Regions from separate parts of the Microbacterium sp. YJN-G genome, predicted to be linked through region 3. Evidence: predicted binding sites of a transcription regulator. Region 3 holds the regulator's gene; each other region holds the start of a gene.

Region 1 (4,676 bases), 1.5 Mb from region 3:
CACCCGCCACCGTCGCCGCCGCATGGAGGACCTGCTCGACCGTGCCGAGATCGAGGCGCCGTTCGAGAGCGCCCAGCCCGGCGACGACGTGATCGAGGAGATCACCGGACGGATGCCGTCGGAGGCCGAGCTGACCTCCTGATCGAGGTCGCGCCGCGATTCCGCAAAGGCGCCCCTGCCGAGCCCGCCCGGGCCCGGCAGGGGCGCTTCGCATGAGGGTCCCCCGAGTTGCGGCCGTCGGGCGGGCCCGGCCTAGGCTGATCGCATGGAATGGGAGCAGGCAGCGTCGATCGGCAGCGCCGCATGGGTGTCGATCGCCCTTCTCACGGCCGCGGTGGCCGGAATGCAGGGCCGCGGCAAGCTGTGGTGGTTCTTCATCACGATGATCTTCGGCCCGCTCGCGCTGTTCTTCCTGGCCATCTGGACGGAGCCGCTCAAGAAGCAGGAGTGAGTGCGGCTCGCCGCACCTGGATGTCAGAAGAGCATTGCCGCAGCCTCGGGCTTCGGAGCGGATGCCGCCGGCGGGCGCATGCGTTCGCGCATGATCCCGCGCATGCGGTCGTGGTCCTCCTCGGTCTGCGTCTGCAGTCCGTGCATCCGGATGAGCGGGCGCATGCGCCGCGCCAACCACTGCCGGTACGCCTTCGGTGCCTCGGCCGCGACACCCGGGTACAGGCCGCGGTACGACGACATCAGCTCCGGATGCTCACGGTGCAGCCACTGGAAGAACCACGGCTTCACACCCACGCGCAGATGCAGCGCACCGTACACGGCGTGATCGGCCCCGGCTTCCTTGATGCGGCGCAGCGCCTCATCGATCGCCGTCACCGAGTCGGTGAGGTGAGGCAGCACCGGCATGAGGAAGACGCCGACGCGGAAGCCGGCATCCGTCAGCGCTCGCACGGTGTCGAGCCGCGCCTGCGTGGTCGGCGTACCCGGCTCGATCGCGTGCTGCAGGGCGTCGTCGTACATCGCGATCGACATCTGCACGTCGATCGGCACCTGCTTCGCGGCCTCGACCAGGAGCGGGATGTCCCGGCGGATCAGCGTTCCCTTGGTGAGGATCGACATGGGCGTGCCGGAGTCGGCCAGGGCGCGGATGATCCCCGGCATGAGCCGGTACCGCCCCTCGGCGCGCTGGTACGGGTCGGTGTTCGTGCCGAGTGCCACGGTCTCGCGCTGCCACGAGCCGCGCCGCAGCTCGCGCTGCAGCACCTCGACCACGTTCGTCTTGACGACGATCTGCGAATCGAAGTCCGCACCGCCGTCGAGATCCAGGTACTCGTGCGTGCCGCGAGCGAAGCAGTTGTGGCTGATGACGCCGTTCGCCACGAAGTCTCCGGTGCCGGTGGTGATGTCGACGAGCTCACGGACCCCCGGCAGGGGCTCGATGCTCACGACCCGCAGATCGGCTACCGATTTCACCGCGACACCCTCGATGCCGTCCTCGGCCACGTCGAGCGATCGGGGGAGCATCCCGCTCCCGAATCCCATGAGTCGGTTGTTCAGCGTGAGGTGAGGTCGCTGGCCTTCGTGAGCGTCAGCGACGTGCTTCCAGCCACGATCCGTGAGGAACCGGTGGTCGCCGCTTGCGATCAGCTCCGTGCCGTCGGCGAGTGTGACGCGGAATGCCGCCTTCCGAGTCGACCATTTCGCTTCGATCCGGGTCCGCACGTATCGGCGGTAGGAACCGTGACGCTCGGTGCCGATGATCTCGTCGCCGATCTCGAGATCGCTCAGCGGTCGCTGCCGGCCGTCAGCGCAGAGGACGAGAGTGTTCGGATCCAGGCAATAGACGCAGGCATGACTGCATCCGCGGTAGGGGTTGACGGTCCACCGGAACGGCATGCGCGAGGCGCCGGGCACGGAGTTCAGCGCCGATTTGGCGAGCACCTCGTGGAACGTCATCCCGGCGAATTCCGGCGTCGTGACCGACTGCACGATCCCGGTGCGGTTCTCGAGGCCCGGCAACGCGTCACCGTCCACGTCTTCGATCGTCTGTCCCTGCCACCGCATCCCTTCATTCGAACAAAAGAACGAGCATATGTCAACACTTGGTCGAACGCGTGTTCGCCCGGCGTGGTGCATCGCGGTTCTGCGGGTGTGACAATGGAACGATGAGCGCCACGCATTCCCGGCATGCGTCGCGTGCACCGCTCGCCGTCAGGATCGCCCTGCCGATCGGCGTGCTGTTCACCGCGATCGCCTCGCTGGCGACTCTCGCGGGTGTGATGGCGACACCGCCGTCACAGCTGCCGGCGCCGGTGGCGGCACTCAGCATCCCCGATATCGACGTCGCAGCGACACCGGCGGTCAACCCCTGCGTGGATGCCGCGGTGCGGACAGCCCTCGCCGCAGGCGACGACGCAGCGGTCGTGAAGGCCTTCGGCGGGGGAGAGGCGTTCCGCTCGGCAGTGGCGGTCGGCAATGCTCCGTGCATCTCGCTGGTCGACCCCGCACTCCAGTGGGTGGTCGTCAACAAGCTGAGGCGGCTGGAGCCCGCCGAGTTCACGCCGTCGGCGGTGACGGCATCCGCTCTGCGCGGCACCTCCGGTTCCGTCGAGATGCATCCGGCCGCAGCGGACGCGCTCGGCCGCATGGCGGCCGCAGCGCAGTCCGCGGGCGCCGGGGTGCTCGGGGTGAACAACGCTTACCGCTCGTACGGCCTGCAGGAGCTCACCTACTCGAGATTCGTGCGCTCCGAGGGGCGCGCGAGTGCGGATGCCGGTTCGGCGCGGCCAGGTCACAGCGAACATCAGACCGGGCTCGCGGTCGACGTGGTGGCCTGTGCCAGTCGCTGCGGCTCGATCGGCCAGTTCGGCGGCACCCCGCAGAGTGACTGGGTCGCGCAGCACGCCTGGGAGTTCGGCTTCATCGTGCGCTACGAAGAGGGCGCGACTGCCAAGACCGGCTACATGCCCGAGCCCTGGCACCTGCGCTACATCGGCCCGGAACTCGCGGCGGCCTATCACCACGGCGGCTTCACGACGCTCGAGGACTTCTTCGGGCTTCCGCCCGCCCCGGACTACCCGCACTGAGCCGAGCGGATGCCGTGCCGCTGACAAGCAGCCCTGCAGGCAGCGCCGACTGGATGCCGCGCCGCTGACAGCGGATCCGCCGACGGCGGATGCCCGCGCCGTGCGCCCGGGACGTGCCGAGACTGGGGTCATGACCGACTCACCGGCTCCCGTCCACTTCTCCGCCGAGGCGCGCAGAGCGCTGTACCACCAGCGCGTGCTCGTGCTCGACGGCGAGCTCAATGACGACAACGGCACGCTGCTGATGACCCAGCTGGTCTCGCTCGCCGCCGAGAACGCCACCGCCGACATCGCGCTGTGGATCCATTCGCCGGGCGGCTCGGTGCCCGCGATGCTCGCCATCCGCGACCTCATGCGGCTGCTGCCCTGCGACGTGTCGACGCTCGCCCTCGGGCTCGCCTGCAGCGCCGGGCAGTTCCTGCTCTCGGCGGGAACGCCGGGCAAGCGCGCGGCTCTCGCGCACTCCCGGGTGCTGCTGCACCAGGGGTCGGCCGGCATCGGCGGATCGGCCGTCGAGATCGAGGCGCAGGCCGGCGATCTGCGCGACCTCCGCGACACGGTGCTCGGCCTGATCGCCGCCGACACCGGCCAGCCGATCGAGCGCGTGTTCGAGGACTCGCTGCACGACCACTGGTACTCCGCGCCCGAGGCGCTGGAGTACGGCTTCATCGACCGGATCGTCGACCACTTCGACCAGGTGCTGCCGGCGCGGCGACCGCGCATCGGCATCGGTCCGGACACCGAGATGCATCCGGATGCCGGCACACACCCGGATGCCGACACAGACCCGGATGCCGTGACCGCCACGGCATCCGCTCCGCCGAAGGGAGCCTGACATGACCAGCTACACGATCCCCAACGTGGTCACCTCGAACCCGCGCGGTGAGCGCATCATGGACGTCTACTCGTCCCTGCTGACCGAGCGGCTCGTCTACCTCGGCACGGGCATCGACGCCGGCGTCGCGAACACGCTCATCGCGCAGCTGCTGCACCTCGAGGCCGAGAATCACGAGCGCGGCATCCAGCTGTACATCAACAGCGAGGGCGGCGATCCGAGCGCGACGCTCGCCGTCTACGACACCATGCAGCACATCCGCCCCGCCGTCGCCACCACGTGCGTGGGCCAGGCGATCGGCGTCGCCGCCGTGCTGCTCGCCGCAGGGGCCCCGGGGACGCGTGCGGCCCTGCCGCACTCGCGCGTCGTGCTGCACCAGCCCGCCGCGCAGAACCGCGGCAGCATCCCCGACCTGATCCTGCAGGCCGACGAGGTGGTTCGGGTGCGAGGCGATCTGGAGCAGGCGCTGTCGCATCACACCGGGCGCCCGCTCGACGAGCTGCGCCGCGACACCGATCGCGACCGGGTGTTCACGGCGGCAGCCGCGCGGGACTACGGACTCATCGACGCGGTGCTCGAGCCCGGAGAACGCTGACAGGCCCGGATCGACGCCGGCACCGAGCCCCGAGCCCCGCGGCCGTCGCTCAGGCGACGAGCGCGTACGCGCCCTGCGTCGCCGCCCGGGTCGCCGCCGAGCGGCCAGACATCCGGCCCGCCGCCTGCAGCTGTTCGACGCGCTGCCCGTCGATCCACTGCTGCAGGTCGGTGGCGACGCCGATCGTGAGATCCAGCAGTGACAGCTC
Region 2 (4,676 bases), 1.1 Mb from region 3:
CACGATGTCGGAGTGACGGATCGCATCGCTCTCATCTCCGACGTGCATGGCAATCTCGGGGCGCTCGAGGCGGTGCTCGCTGACATCCATGGCCGGGGGGTCGAGCGGATCGTCAATCTCGGCGACACGGCGGGGAAGGGTCCGCGCGGCGAGGCGGCGGTGCGGCGCTGCCGGGAGGCGTGCGCGGTGAATGTCCGCGGCAACTGGGATGACTTCCTTCCCGGCATCGGTGACGATGCGTCGGAGGGGCTGGTCTGGTGGCGTGATGAGCTGTCGGCGGAGAGCCGGGAATGGCTCGCGTCGCTGCCGCTGAGCCATGATCTGTTGATGAGCGGGCGCCGCATCCGGCTGTTCCACGCTTCGGCCGAGAGCCCGCATGTGCGGGTGCACTTCCACCACAGCACCGAGGAGTTCGCCGGCATGTTCGCGAACACGGCGATGACCGGTGATGGTCCGGTGCCGGATGTGGTCGGCTACGCCGACATCCACGACGCGTACATCGAGTCCTTCGAGGGGCGGACGCTGTTCAACGTCGGCAGCGTGGGGAATCCGCTGGACGAGCCGACTCCCTCGTACGTCATCCTCGAGGGCGTTGCGGGCGGCGAGTGCGACGCGCCGTTCGGCATCCAGTTCGTGCGGGTGCCCTACGACATCGAGGCGGAGGTCGCGGTGGCGGAGCGGCTTCGGATGCCTGAGCGCGACGTCTGGGCTGTGGAGCTGCGCACTGCCCGGTACCGCGGGCGGCAGCTGTCCCAGTGACCCGGGGCGGGGTGACGTCAGATCGCGTCCCTGGCCTCGGCGCGTTGCGGGGAGGGCGATGTCGCCGGTTCGGCGTGGCGGTTCTGCGTGCTTCGCGCCCAGAGGCCGGTTCGCTTGGCGTAGACGGTGCGCAGGGAGCTGAGGATCTTGAGCAGCGGCGCCTCGCCGAAGCGGTGGTCTGCGCCTGGGACCAGCCGGGCGGCGAGGTCTGGGCGCTGATGCCAGAGGATCTCGCGGCCCATCGCGGCGTGCGGTGCGTTGGAGACGATCGCGATCGTGTCGGCGGTCTCGAGGTGCGGGATGGCGTGGGCGATGTTCTCCCAGGTCGAGCGGCTGGTCGTGTCGAGCGCGGTGGCGCCCACGTAGGAGTGGTGGTCGCGAGCGTGGCGCTGCATGATGGCGGCCTCGGAGGTGGTGCTGTGCACAGGGCCGCCGCAGAGGACGAGCAGGTTCTCGGCGCTGGGGTCGAGGGATCGGATGCCCGCGCGAACGCGGAAGCGGTTGACGAAGTTGGCGCGCTCGCCGCGGTTTCCGAAGCCGAGCACGACGACAGCGTGCGTGCGGGCTGGGAGGCGCGACGCGCCTTCGGCTGTCGCGCCGCCAAGCCAGAGGGAGGTGGTGTGCCGGTCGACCAGCACCGCCCATAGCCACAGGGCGGTCAGTCCGGCCGTGGCCGCCGTGAGGGCGGTTGTCAGGCGTCGGCGGTCGGGCACGACTGCCACGATAGCCGTCCGCGTTGTGCTGGGGTCGACGGCTGTCTGTCTCATCTATGTGCTGCGATGCGGCTGCCCTCGCTCATGTGGCCGTCCTCGCTCATTCGGTTGCCCTCGCTCATGTAGCCCCTCGCTCATGTAGCCCCCTCGCTCAGGTGGCCGCACTCGTTCACGCGGCGTCGGGGCGGAATCTCTTCGGCGGCGGGTCGATACCCGCCCACGCGGCGACGAGCGCGGCGCGGGGACGCAGAGTGATAGGCGGACTGCCGCCGGGCGGATGGAGCATGAAGTCGTCTCGGCCCGCGCGGCTGATGCGCCAGCCGCCGTGATGCAGCTGCACATGGTGGTATCGGCAGAGCAGGATCCCGCGGTCGATGTCGGTACGCCCCTGATCCGCATGCCATTCGTCGATGTGATGCGCCTCGCAGTACGAAGCGGGGCGGTCGCATCCTTTCCAGCGGCATCCACCGTCGCGAATCGCCAGTGCGATCCGCTGCCGGGGAGTGAAACACCGCTGCTCGCGCCCGACATCCAGCGGATTCCCGAAGGTGTCCACCGTCACGGCCACGGTCCCGGTCTCGCAGATGTGCTGGTCGACCGCGGTGAAGGGCAGCGACAGTCCGTAGTCCTCCGTGCGTGCGCTCGTGGCGTCGCCGGCGGCATCCATGACCTGGACGATTCGCACGCCGGCCTGACGCGTTCCGAAGACCTCGGCGGCCTCTGCGAGAGCTCCTGCGCGCAGCATGTCGATCAGCAGGTCGTAGCTCAGCTGATCGTTGGTCCGAGCATCCGCGGTCAGATCCCGGGCCTGCTCGGCCTCAGTCGAGTCGACGAATCGCGGCCCGCCTCGCCGGGGACGCAGCGCGGCGTCGCGGATCGTGCGGATCCACGCCGCACCGTCGTCCTCGAAGTCGATGTGCCCGCGTTCGATGCCGTCGGCATCCGTCCAGATCCGGAACGAACGCCTCTCATACCGTTCCGTGAAGCGACGCTCTGCGCCGTCCGGGTCGAGCTGATCGCGGATCGCACGGGCCTGGATCCGCAGCTCCTCGACCGTCCGCTGTGCAGCCTCTTCGATCAGCTGCTCAGCGGCCGCGGACCACGCCGCATGTGTGTCTTCGTCATCGCCGATGGGCTGCCCCAGACCGCGCAGGATCGTGTCCTGCTGCGTGGGGGAGATGCGCCCCTGCAGCATCGCGGCGGAGAGCACCGCGTGCCACGGCAGCTTCGCAGGTGGAGCATCCTGTGAACCCTCGTCGTCAGCGCCGGTGCTGAAGACGAATCCAGCATCGTCATCCGGCCCAGCATCGTCATCCGGCCCGGCACCACCATCCTCCGCGCCGTCGGCCTCAAGCAGCGACAGTCCGAGTCGCACCCGACGCTGTGCCTCGGCGTGACTGATCCCCGAGATGTCCTGCACGAGCCCTGCCGGTGTGCGGTGACCGCGCGATTGTGCGAACCCGTCCTGCCCGGCTTCCCGGCTCGAGCGGGCCGCGGTGATCCCTGCCCCGACGATGCTGATCGTCTCGACAACGCGCATCAGCTCGGATGCCGCGGTCACGGCATCCATCAGTTCGTCTGCGCCGAACGCCGACATCCGGGAGGGCAGCTCCGACGCCTCCGCATCCATGCCGAACAGGTAGCGCAGCGCGTCGACCTGGTGCTGGATGTCGGTGAGGAGGGCCATGAATCCATTGTGCGAGGGACCTCCGACATTCGAACGGAGATTCGATGACGATTGCGTCGATCCGGATAACAGAACGGTTACGAAAACCATCCGCTTCCAGTGACCCGATTCGAACTGACTGCGCCCCGACCTCCGTCACTCCACCACATCCTGATCACCGAGCACCCGCGCCACCGTGCTGCGGCCGAGTTCGGCCATGACCGGATTGCTCTGCTCGTAGTACCAGACCAGCCCCATCGCCTGCTGCAGCGCCCAGGCCGCGCCCCGACGCCACTCGTGATCAGACGCGCCGACGACCTCGCGCAGCCGCCCCCGCGCGCCATGGTCCAGCAGATGCCACGCGCACACGAGATCCAGCGATCGATCGGCCGGACCGAACGATGCCCCGTCGAGCACCCCGGAGAGCCGGCCGTCAGACACGAGCAGGTTTGCCGGGATCAGATCGCGGTGGCTCATGACATGTTCGCCGGCGACGGGCATCTCGCGCAGCACCTCCCACGCAGACGCCACCCCGGAGACGTCGACCTTCCCCGCGCTCTGGGCGAGGCAGTGCGCCATCCAGTCGTCATGGTCGCCGGGCTCACCACCGCGACCCTGCCCGTCGAAGACGCGCTCGCCGACGGGCACCGCCCTCAGCGCGAGGATCAGCGCCCCGAGATCCTCCGCGAACCCGTCCGACCCGGACTGGCCGAACGGGTCGGCGACCTCGCCCTGCACCCAGCTCTGCATCGACCATGCCGACGGGTACCGCTCGTCGCCGCCGCCGACGCCGAGCGGCACCGGCGACGGGAACGGCGACGATCGCGCGAACTCGGCGAGAGCGGCCGCCTCGGCCTCGAGGTCGGCACGGGAGGCGGATGCCAGCGGGAACCGCGCCGCGAACTCCTCGCCCACGCGGAAGATCGCGTTGACCGTCCCCGCGCCCGAGATCGCGCGCACCGGCAGCCCGGCCAGCTCCGGGAACTCGCGGGCGATCACCTCGCCCGCGAGTTCCTCGTCGACGACGAGCTGGCCGTCGTGCATCCGCGTCGTCACGCTACGGCTTGCCCTGATCCACCCACCGGTGGCCTCCCACGAACAGGTTGCCCACGCTCACCCCTTCAGCCGGGCGATCCAGGCCTCGACATCCTCGACGGTGCGGGGGATGTCGGCCGACAGGTTCACGGGGCCGTCCTCGGTCATCAGGATGTCGTCCTCGATGCGCACGCCGATGCCGCGCAGCTCCTCAGGAACGGTGAGGTCGTCGATCTGGAAGTACAGGCCGGGCTCGATGGTGAAGACCATGCCCGCCTCGAGGATGCCGTCGTAGTACATCTCGCGCCGCGCCTGCGCGCAGTCGTGCACATCGATGCCCAGGTGGTGCGAGGTGCCGTGCACCATGTAGCGGCGGTGCTGGCCGCCCTTGTCGGCATCCAGCGCCTCGTCCGCGGTGACCGGCAGCACGCCCCACTCGGCGGTGCGGCGCGCGATGACATCCATCGCGGCCTCGTGCACGGTGCGGAACCGCACGCCCGGCT
Region 3 (4,676 bases):
GTCGAGGCCGAGAGGGGTGCCCGTCGGGTTGTTCGGCGAGCACAGCAGGATCACGTCGGGGTCCGCGTCGCGCACCTGCGCGGCGGCATCCTCGGCGGTGATCGTGTAGTCGTCCTCGCGCGTGCCCGAGATCCACCGCGCCCCGGTGCCCTGCGTGATCAGCGGGTACATCGAGTACGTGGGTGCGAAGCCGAAGGCGGTGCGCCCGGGGCCGGCGAAGGCTTGCATGATGTGCTGCAGCACCTCGTTCGAGCCGTTGCCCGCCCAGATCTGGTCGGCGGTGAGACCGTGCCCGAGGTAGCCGGCGAATGCCTCCCGCAGAGCAGTGAACTCGCGGTCGGGGTAGCGGTTGACGTCGGTGAGGGCGAGGGCGATGTCATCGAGGATGTCGCCGACCACGGCATCCGGCACGGGATGCGTGTTCTCGTTCACGTTCAGCGCGACCGGCAGCGGCGCCTGCGGCGCGCCGTAGGGGGTGAGCCCGCGCAGATCAGCGCGGAGGGGCAGCTCGTCGAGGGAGGTCACCCCTCAATCGTAGGACGCCGGATCGGGCCCCTTCCCCGCGTGACGCCACTGGTCGTCGCGCGCGTGGGCGCGGATTCTGCCCCGTTCGCGTCAGCGCGCGTACTCGACAGGGATCGCGATCTCGTCGCCGATCTGGATCATGCCGGTGCTGAGGTTGTTCAGCCGCTGGATGTCGTCGATGACATCGCGCGGGTCGTCGTTCGGTGCGACCGTGGAGGCGATCGACCAGAGCGTGTCACCCGGCATCACGGTGACGGTCTGGAACTGCACGTTCGCCGCCTGGTCCCCCGAGGCGAGGGCGGAGCCGCCCGCGAACACGGAGAAGGCGAGGACGGCGACGACCGGTGCCGCGGCGAACGCGGTGAGGACGCGGCGGCCGCGTGCGGTCAGGCGCAGGCGGGTGCGGGAGGCCGACCGCGCACCGGCGGACACGCGAGCGATCGCGGGGACCTGGATGCTGATGGTGCTCATGTGACGCTCCTCTGTCTTTCCCCGCGCGCCGGCGGGACTGGTACAGCTTTCGCATCCGGCATCCGGCCGGGGATGCCGGATGCGAAGCTGTGTTCCGAACTTATCTTCGATATCGAACATCTGTCAAGAATTCTTCGACAATCGACCCGAATCCATCCCGACACGCTCGAACAGATCTTCCGTTTTCGGTGATTCCTCGGATACGGTTTCGATATGGAGAGCCCATCACGGGCCACCGACATTCGAACCGGACGCCCGCGCTGGCGCGGATCCGCACCGGACGGCACGCATGAAGGAGCACCGATGAGCGACATCCCGGCCCCCGCCTCCGAGGCTCCGCGCACCCGGCGGCGCAAGAGCCTCAGCGCCAAGCAGATGGCGATCCTCGAGGTCATCCAGACCTCCATCGCGCGGCACGGCTATCCGCCGAGCATGCGCGAGATCGGCGATGCCGTCGGGCTGAAGTCGCTCTCGAGCGTGACCCATCAGCTCGGCCAGCTCGAGCTCAGCGGCTACCTGCGCCGCGACCCGGGCAAGACGCGCGCCATGGAGGTGCTCATCGACCTGCCGGGCACGAGCGCCGAGAACCCCGCCGACACCGCGCCCGCCGTCGGCGATGCCGCCCTCGTGCCGCTGGTCGGGCAGATCGCGGCCGGCGTGCCCATCACGGCCGACCAGCAGGTGGAGGAGATCTTCCCGCTGCCGCGTCAGCTGGTCGGCAAGGGCGAGCTGTTCATGCTGAAGGTCAACGGCGAGTCGATGATCGACGCCGCGATCTGCGATGGCGACTGGGTCGTCGTGCGCACGCAGAACGATGCGGAGAACGGCGACATCGTCGCGGCCATGATCGACGGCGAGGCGACGGTGAAGGCGTTCCGCCGTCGCGACGGCCACACCTGGCTGCTCCCCCGCAATTCGGCCTTCGAGCCGATCCTCGGCGATGAGGCCGTCGTGCTCGGCAAGGTCGTGGCGGTGCTGCGCGCCGTCTGATCTCCCGCCGAAACCCCTCAAGGTTGTCGAAACCCCTCCTGAATCTCGCAATTCAGGAGGGGTTTCGGCACTGCTGAGGGGTTTCGGCGTCTGACGACGCGTCTGACGACGAGACTGACGACGTCGCGCGTGACGACGTCGTCAGTCCCACTTCACGCGTCAGGCGGGGACGACCACGTCCTCACGCACGCGGCGGGTGGCCTCGACGATGTTGCGCAGCGAGGCGACCGTCTCGTCGTAGCCGCGGGTCTTCAGACCGCAGTCCGGGTTGACCCACAGCTGACGCAGCGGCAGCTCGTCGACGGCGCGGCGCAGCAGCGACTCGATCTCGGCGACGCTGGGAATGCGGGGCGAGTGGATGTCGTACACACCGGGGCCCACGCCGTGGTCGAAGCCGTACCGTGCGATGTCGGCGACGACCTCCATGCGGCTGCGGGCGGCCTCGATCGAGGTGACGTCGGCGTCGAGCGCGCGGATCGCGTCGATGACCACGCCGAACTCCGAGTAGCAGAGGTGCGTGTGCACCTGCGTGGGAGCGGCGGCGCCGCCGGTGGCGAGGCGGAACGAGCGCACGGACCAGTCGAGGTAGGCGGGCTGGTCGGCCTTCTTCAGCGGCAGCAGCTCGCGCAGCGCGGGCTCGTCGACCTGGATGATGGCGATGCCCGCGGCCTCGAGATCGGTGATCTCATCGCGCAGCGCCAGGGCCACCTGGTTCGCGGTCTCGCCCAGCGGCTGGTCGTCGCGCACGAACGACCAGGCGAGGATGGTGACCGGGCCGGTGAGCATGCCCTTGACGGGCTTGACGCTCAGCGACTGCGCGTACGCCGCCCACGACACGGTGATCGGGGCCGGGCGCGACACGTCGCCCCACAGGATCGAGGGACGGGTGGCGCGCGAGCCGTAGGACTGCACCCAGCCGTTCTCGGTCACGGCGAAGCCGTCGAGGTTCTCGGCGAAGTACTGCACCATGTCGTTGCGCTCGGGCTCGCCGTGCACCAGCACGTCGAGGCCGAGGTCCTCCTGCAGCGCGACGACGCGGTCGATCTCGGAGCGCAGGAAGTCCTCGTAGTCGTCCTGCGGCAGCTCGCCACGTGTGAACTGGGCGCGCGCACGGCGGATGTCACCGGTCTGCGGGAACGAGCCGATCGTGGTCAGCGGCAGTGCGGGCAGGTTCAGCGCCTGCTGGGCGTTCTCGCGCTCCTGGTAGGGGGCGCGCGAGAAGTCGTCCTCGACGAGCGCACGCCGGCGCACGGCGCCGTCGCGCACGCCGGGCGCCTCGCGGCGGTCGGCGAGGGCTGCGGATGCGGCATCCAGTTCCGTCGCGACGGCCTCGCGGCCCTCCGCGAGCCCGCGGGCGAGGGTGACGACCTGTGCGACCTTCTGGTCGGCGAACGCCAGCCATGACACCAGCCGCGCGTCGAGCTTCGACTCGTCCTCGACATCGTGCGGTACGTGCAGCAGCGAGGTCGAGGTCGAAGCGGCGACGGTACCGGCGCCGAGGGCGCGCAGCGCCTCGAGCTTGCCGAACGCGCCGTCCAGGTCACCGCGCCAGATGTTGTGTCCGTCGATCACACCGCCGACGAGCACCTTGCCGCCGAGATCGGGCAGCGAGGCGGGCACGGCACCGCGCACCAGGTCGATTCCGATGGCCTCGATGGGCGCCGCGGCGAGCACGGCGAGGGTCTCCCCCAGCTCGGCGTACGGGGCGGCCACGAAGATCGACGGGCGCTCGGCGGCGCCGCCGAGCACGGCGAGGGCGCGCTGCGCGGCATCCGCCAGCCGGCCCGTCGAGGCAGGCAGCGACTCGCTGACCAGCGCCGGCTCGTCCAGCTGCACCCACTCGGCTCCTGCGGCCTTCAGTGCCGCGAGCAGCTCGACGTAGACGGCGACGACGTCGTCGAGGCGCGAGAGCGGGTCGAAGCCCTCAGGCGCGTCGTCCGATGCCTTGGCCAGGGCCAGGAGCGTGACGGGACCGACGATGACGGGGCGGGTGCGCAGTCCCGCTGCGGCGGCCTCGGCGACCTCGCGCACGAGGCGGTCGCTCGAGAGCGAGAAGACCGTCTCGGGGCCGATCTCGGGCACCAGGTAGTGGTAGTTCGAGTCGAACCACTTCGTCATCTCGAGCGGGGCGCGGTCGCCCTCGCCGCGGGCGACCGTGAAGTACGCCGGCAGGCCGATGGTGCCGTCCTCGTCGCGCAGGTCCTCGAAGCGCGCGGGGATCGCACCGACGGTCACGGCGGCGTCGAGCACCTGGTCGTAGAACGAGAACGACTCGGGGATCGACGAGTCGTCACGTCCGAGGCCGAGGCCGGCGAGGCGCTCGCGGTTCGCGGCACGCAGCTCGGCTGCGGTGGCCTCGAGCGCGCTCTCATCGATGCGGCCGGCCCAGAAGGCCTCGACGGCCTTCTTGAGCTCGCGGCGACGGCCGATGCGGGGGTAGCCGAGGATCGTCCCGGTGGGGAAGGCGGTCATGGGGTTCCTTTCGATGCGGAGGAGAGCTGCGGCTCGGTCAGGATGCCGGCCTGAGCGAGGACGTCGAGCACGGTCTCGTGCTGGTTGAAGGCGTACAGGTGCACCCCCGGTGCGCCGCCGGCGACCACGTCGCGGGCGAGATCGGCGGCCTGCTCGATGCCGATCTGCCTGCGCCCTTCGGCGGTCGGCTCGACGTCGAGGGCGATCGAGAGCTCGCC

Evidence for each region. Region 3 encodes LexA, which represses DNA repair genes until DNA is damaged. Its sites were predicted from a motif close to TCGAACANNTGTTCGA; they were not measured.
Region 1: a site for LexA is predicted at 2,059-2,074, ahead of H7694_RS00960 (Rv2578c family radical SAM protein). Genes of this name have one in related genera too.
Region 2: a site for LexA is predicted at 3,189-3,204, ahead of H7694_RS04995 (DUF222 domain-containing protein). Genes of this name have one in related genera too.

Annotation. Positions count from the first base shown of each region.
Region 1 covers NZ_CP060402.1:207,278-211,953, forward strand. The annotation lists gene H7694_RS00950 (DEAD/DEAH box helicase) at 1-142, shown strand, start outside; gene H7694_RS00955 (hypothetical protein) at 266-451, shown strand; gene H7694_RS00960 (Rv2578c family radical SAM protein) at 475-2,016, opposite strand; gene H7694_RS00965 (M15 family metallopeptidase) at 2,118-3,038, shown strand; gene H7694_RS00970 (ClpP family protease) at 3,169-3,873, shown strand; gene H7694_RS00975 (ClpP family protease) at 3,875-4,468, shown strand; gene H7694_RS00980 (helix-turn-helix domain-containing protein) at 4,518-4,676, opposite strand, start outside.
Region 2 covers NZ_CP060402.1:1,063,993-1,068,668, forward strand. The annotation lists gene H7694_RS04985 (metallophosphoesterase family protein) at 13-759, shown strand; gene H7694_RS04990 (YdcF family protein) at 777-1,472, opposite strand; gene H7694_RS04995 (DUF222 domain-containing protein) at 1,642-3,159, opposite strand; gene H7694_RS05000 (phosphotransferase) at 3,295-4,194, opposite strand; gene H7694_RS05005 (aminopeptidase P family protein) at 4,252-4,676, opposite strand, start outside.
Region 3 covers NZ_CP060402.1:2,151,679-2,156,354, forward strand. The annotation lists gene H7694_RS10360 (histidinol-phosphate transaminase) at 1-525, opposite strand, end outside; gene H7694_RS10365 (LysM peptidoglycan-binding domain-containing protein) at 616-996, opposite strand; gene lexA (transcriptional repressor LexA) at 1,300-1,986, shown strand; gene metE (5-methyltetrahydropteroyltriglutamate--homocysteine S-methyltransferase) at 2,146-4,458, opposite strand; gene H7694_RS10380 (methylenetetrahydrofolate reductase) at 4,455-4,676, opposite strand, start outside.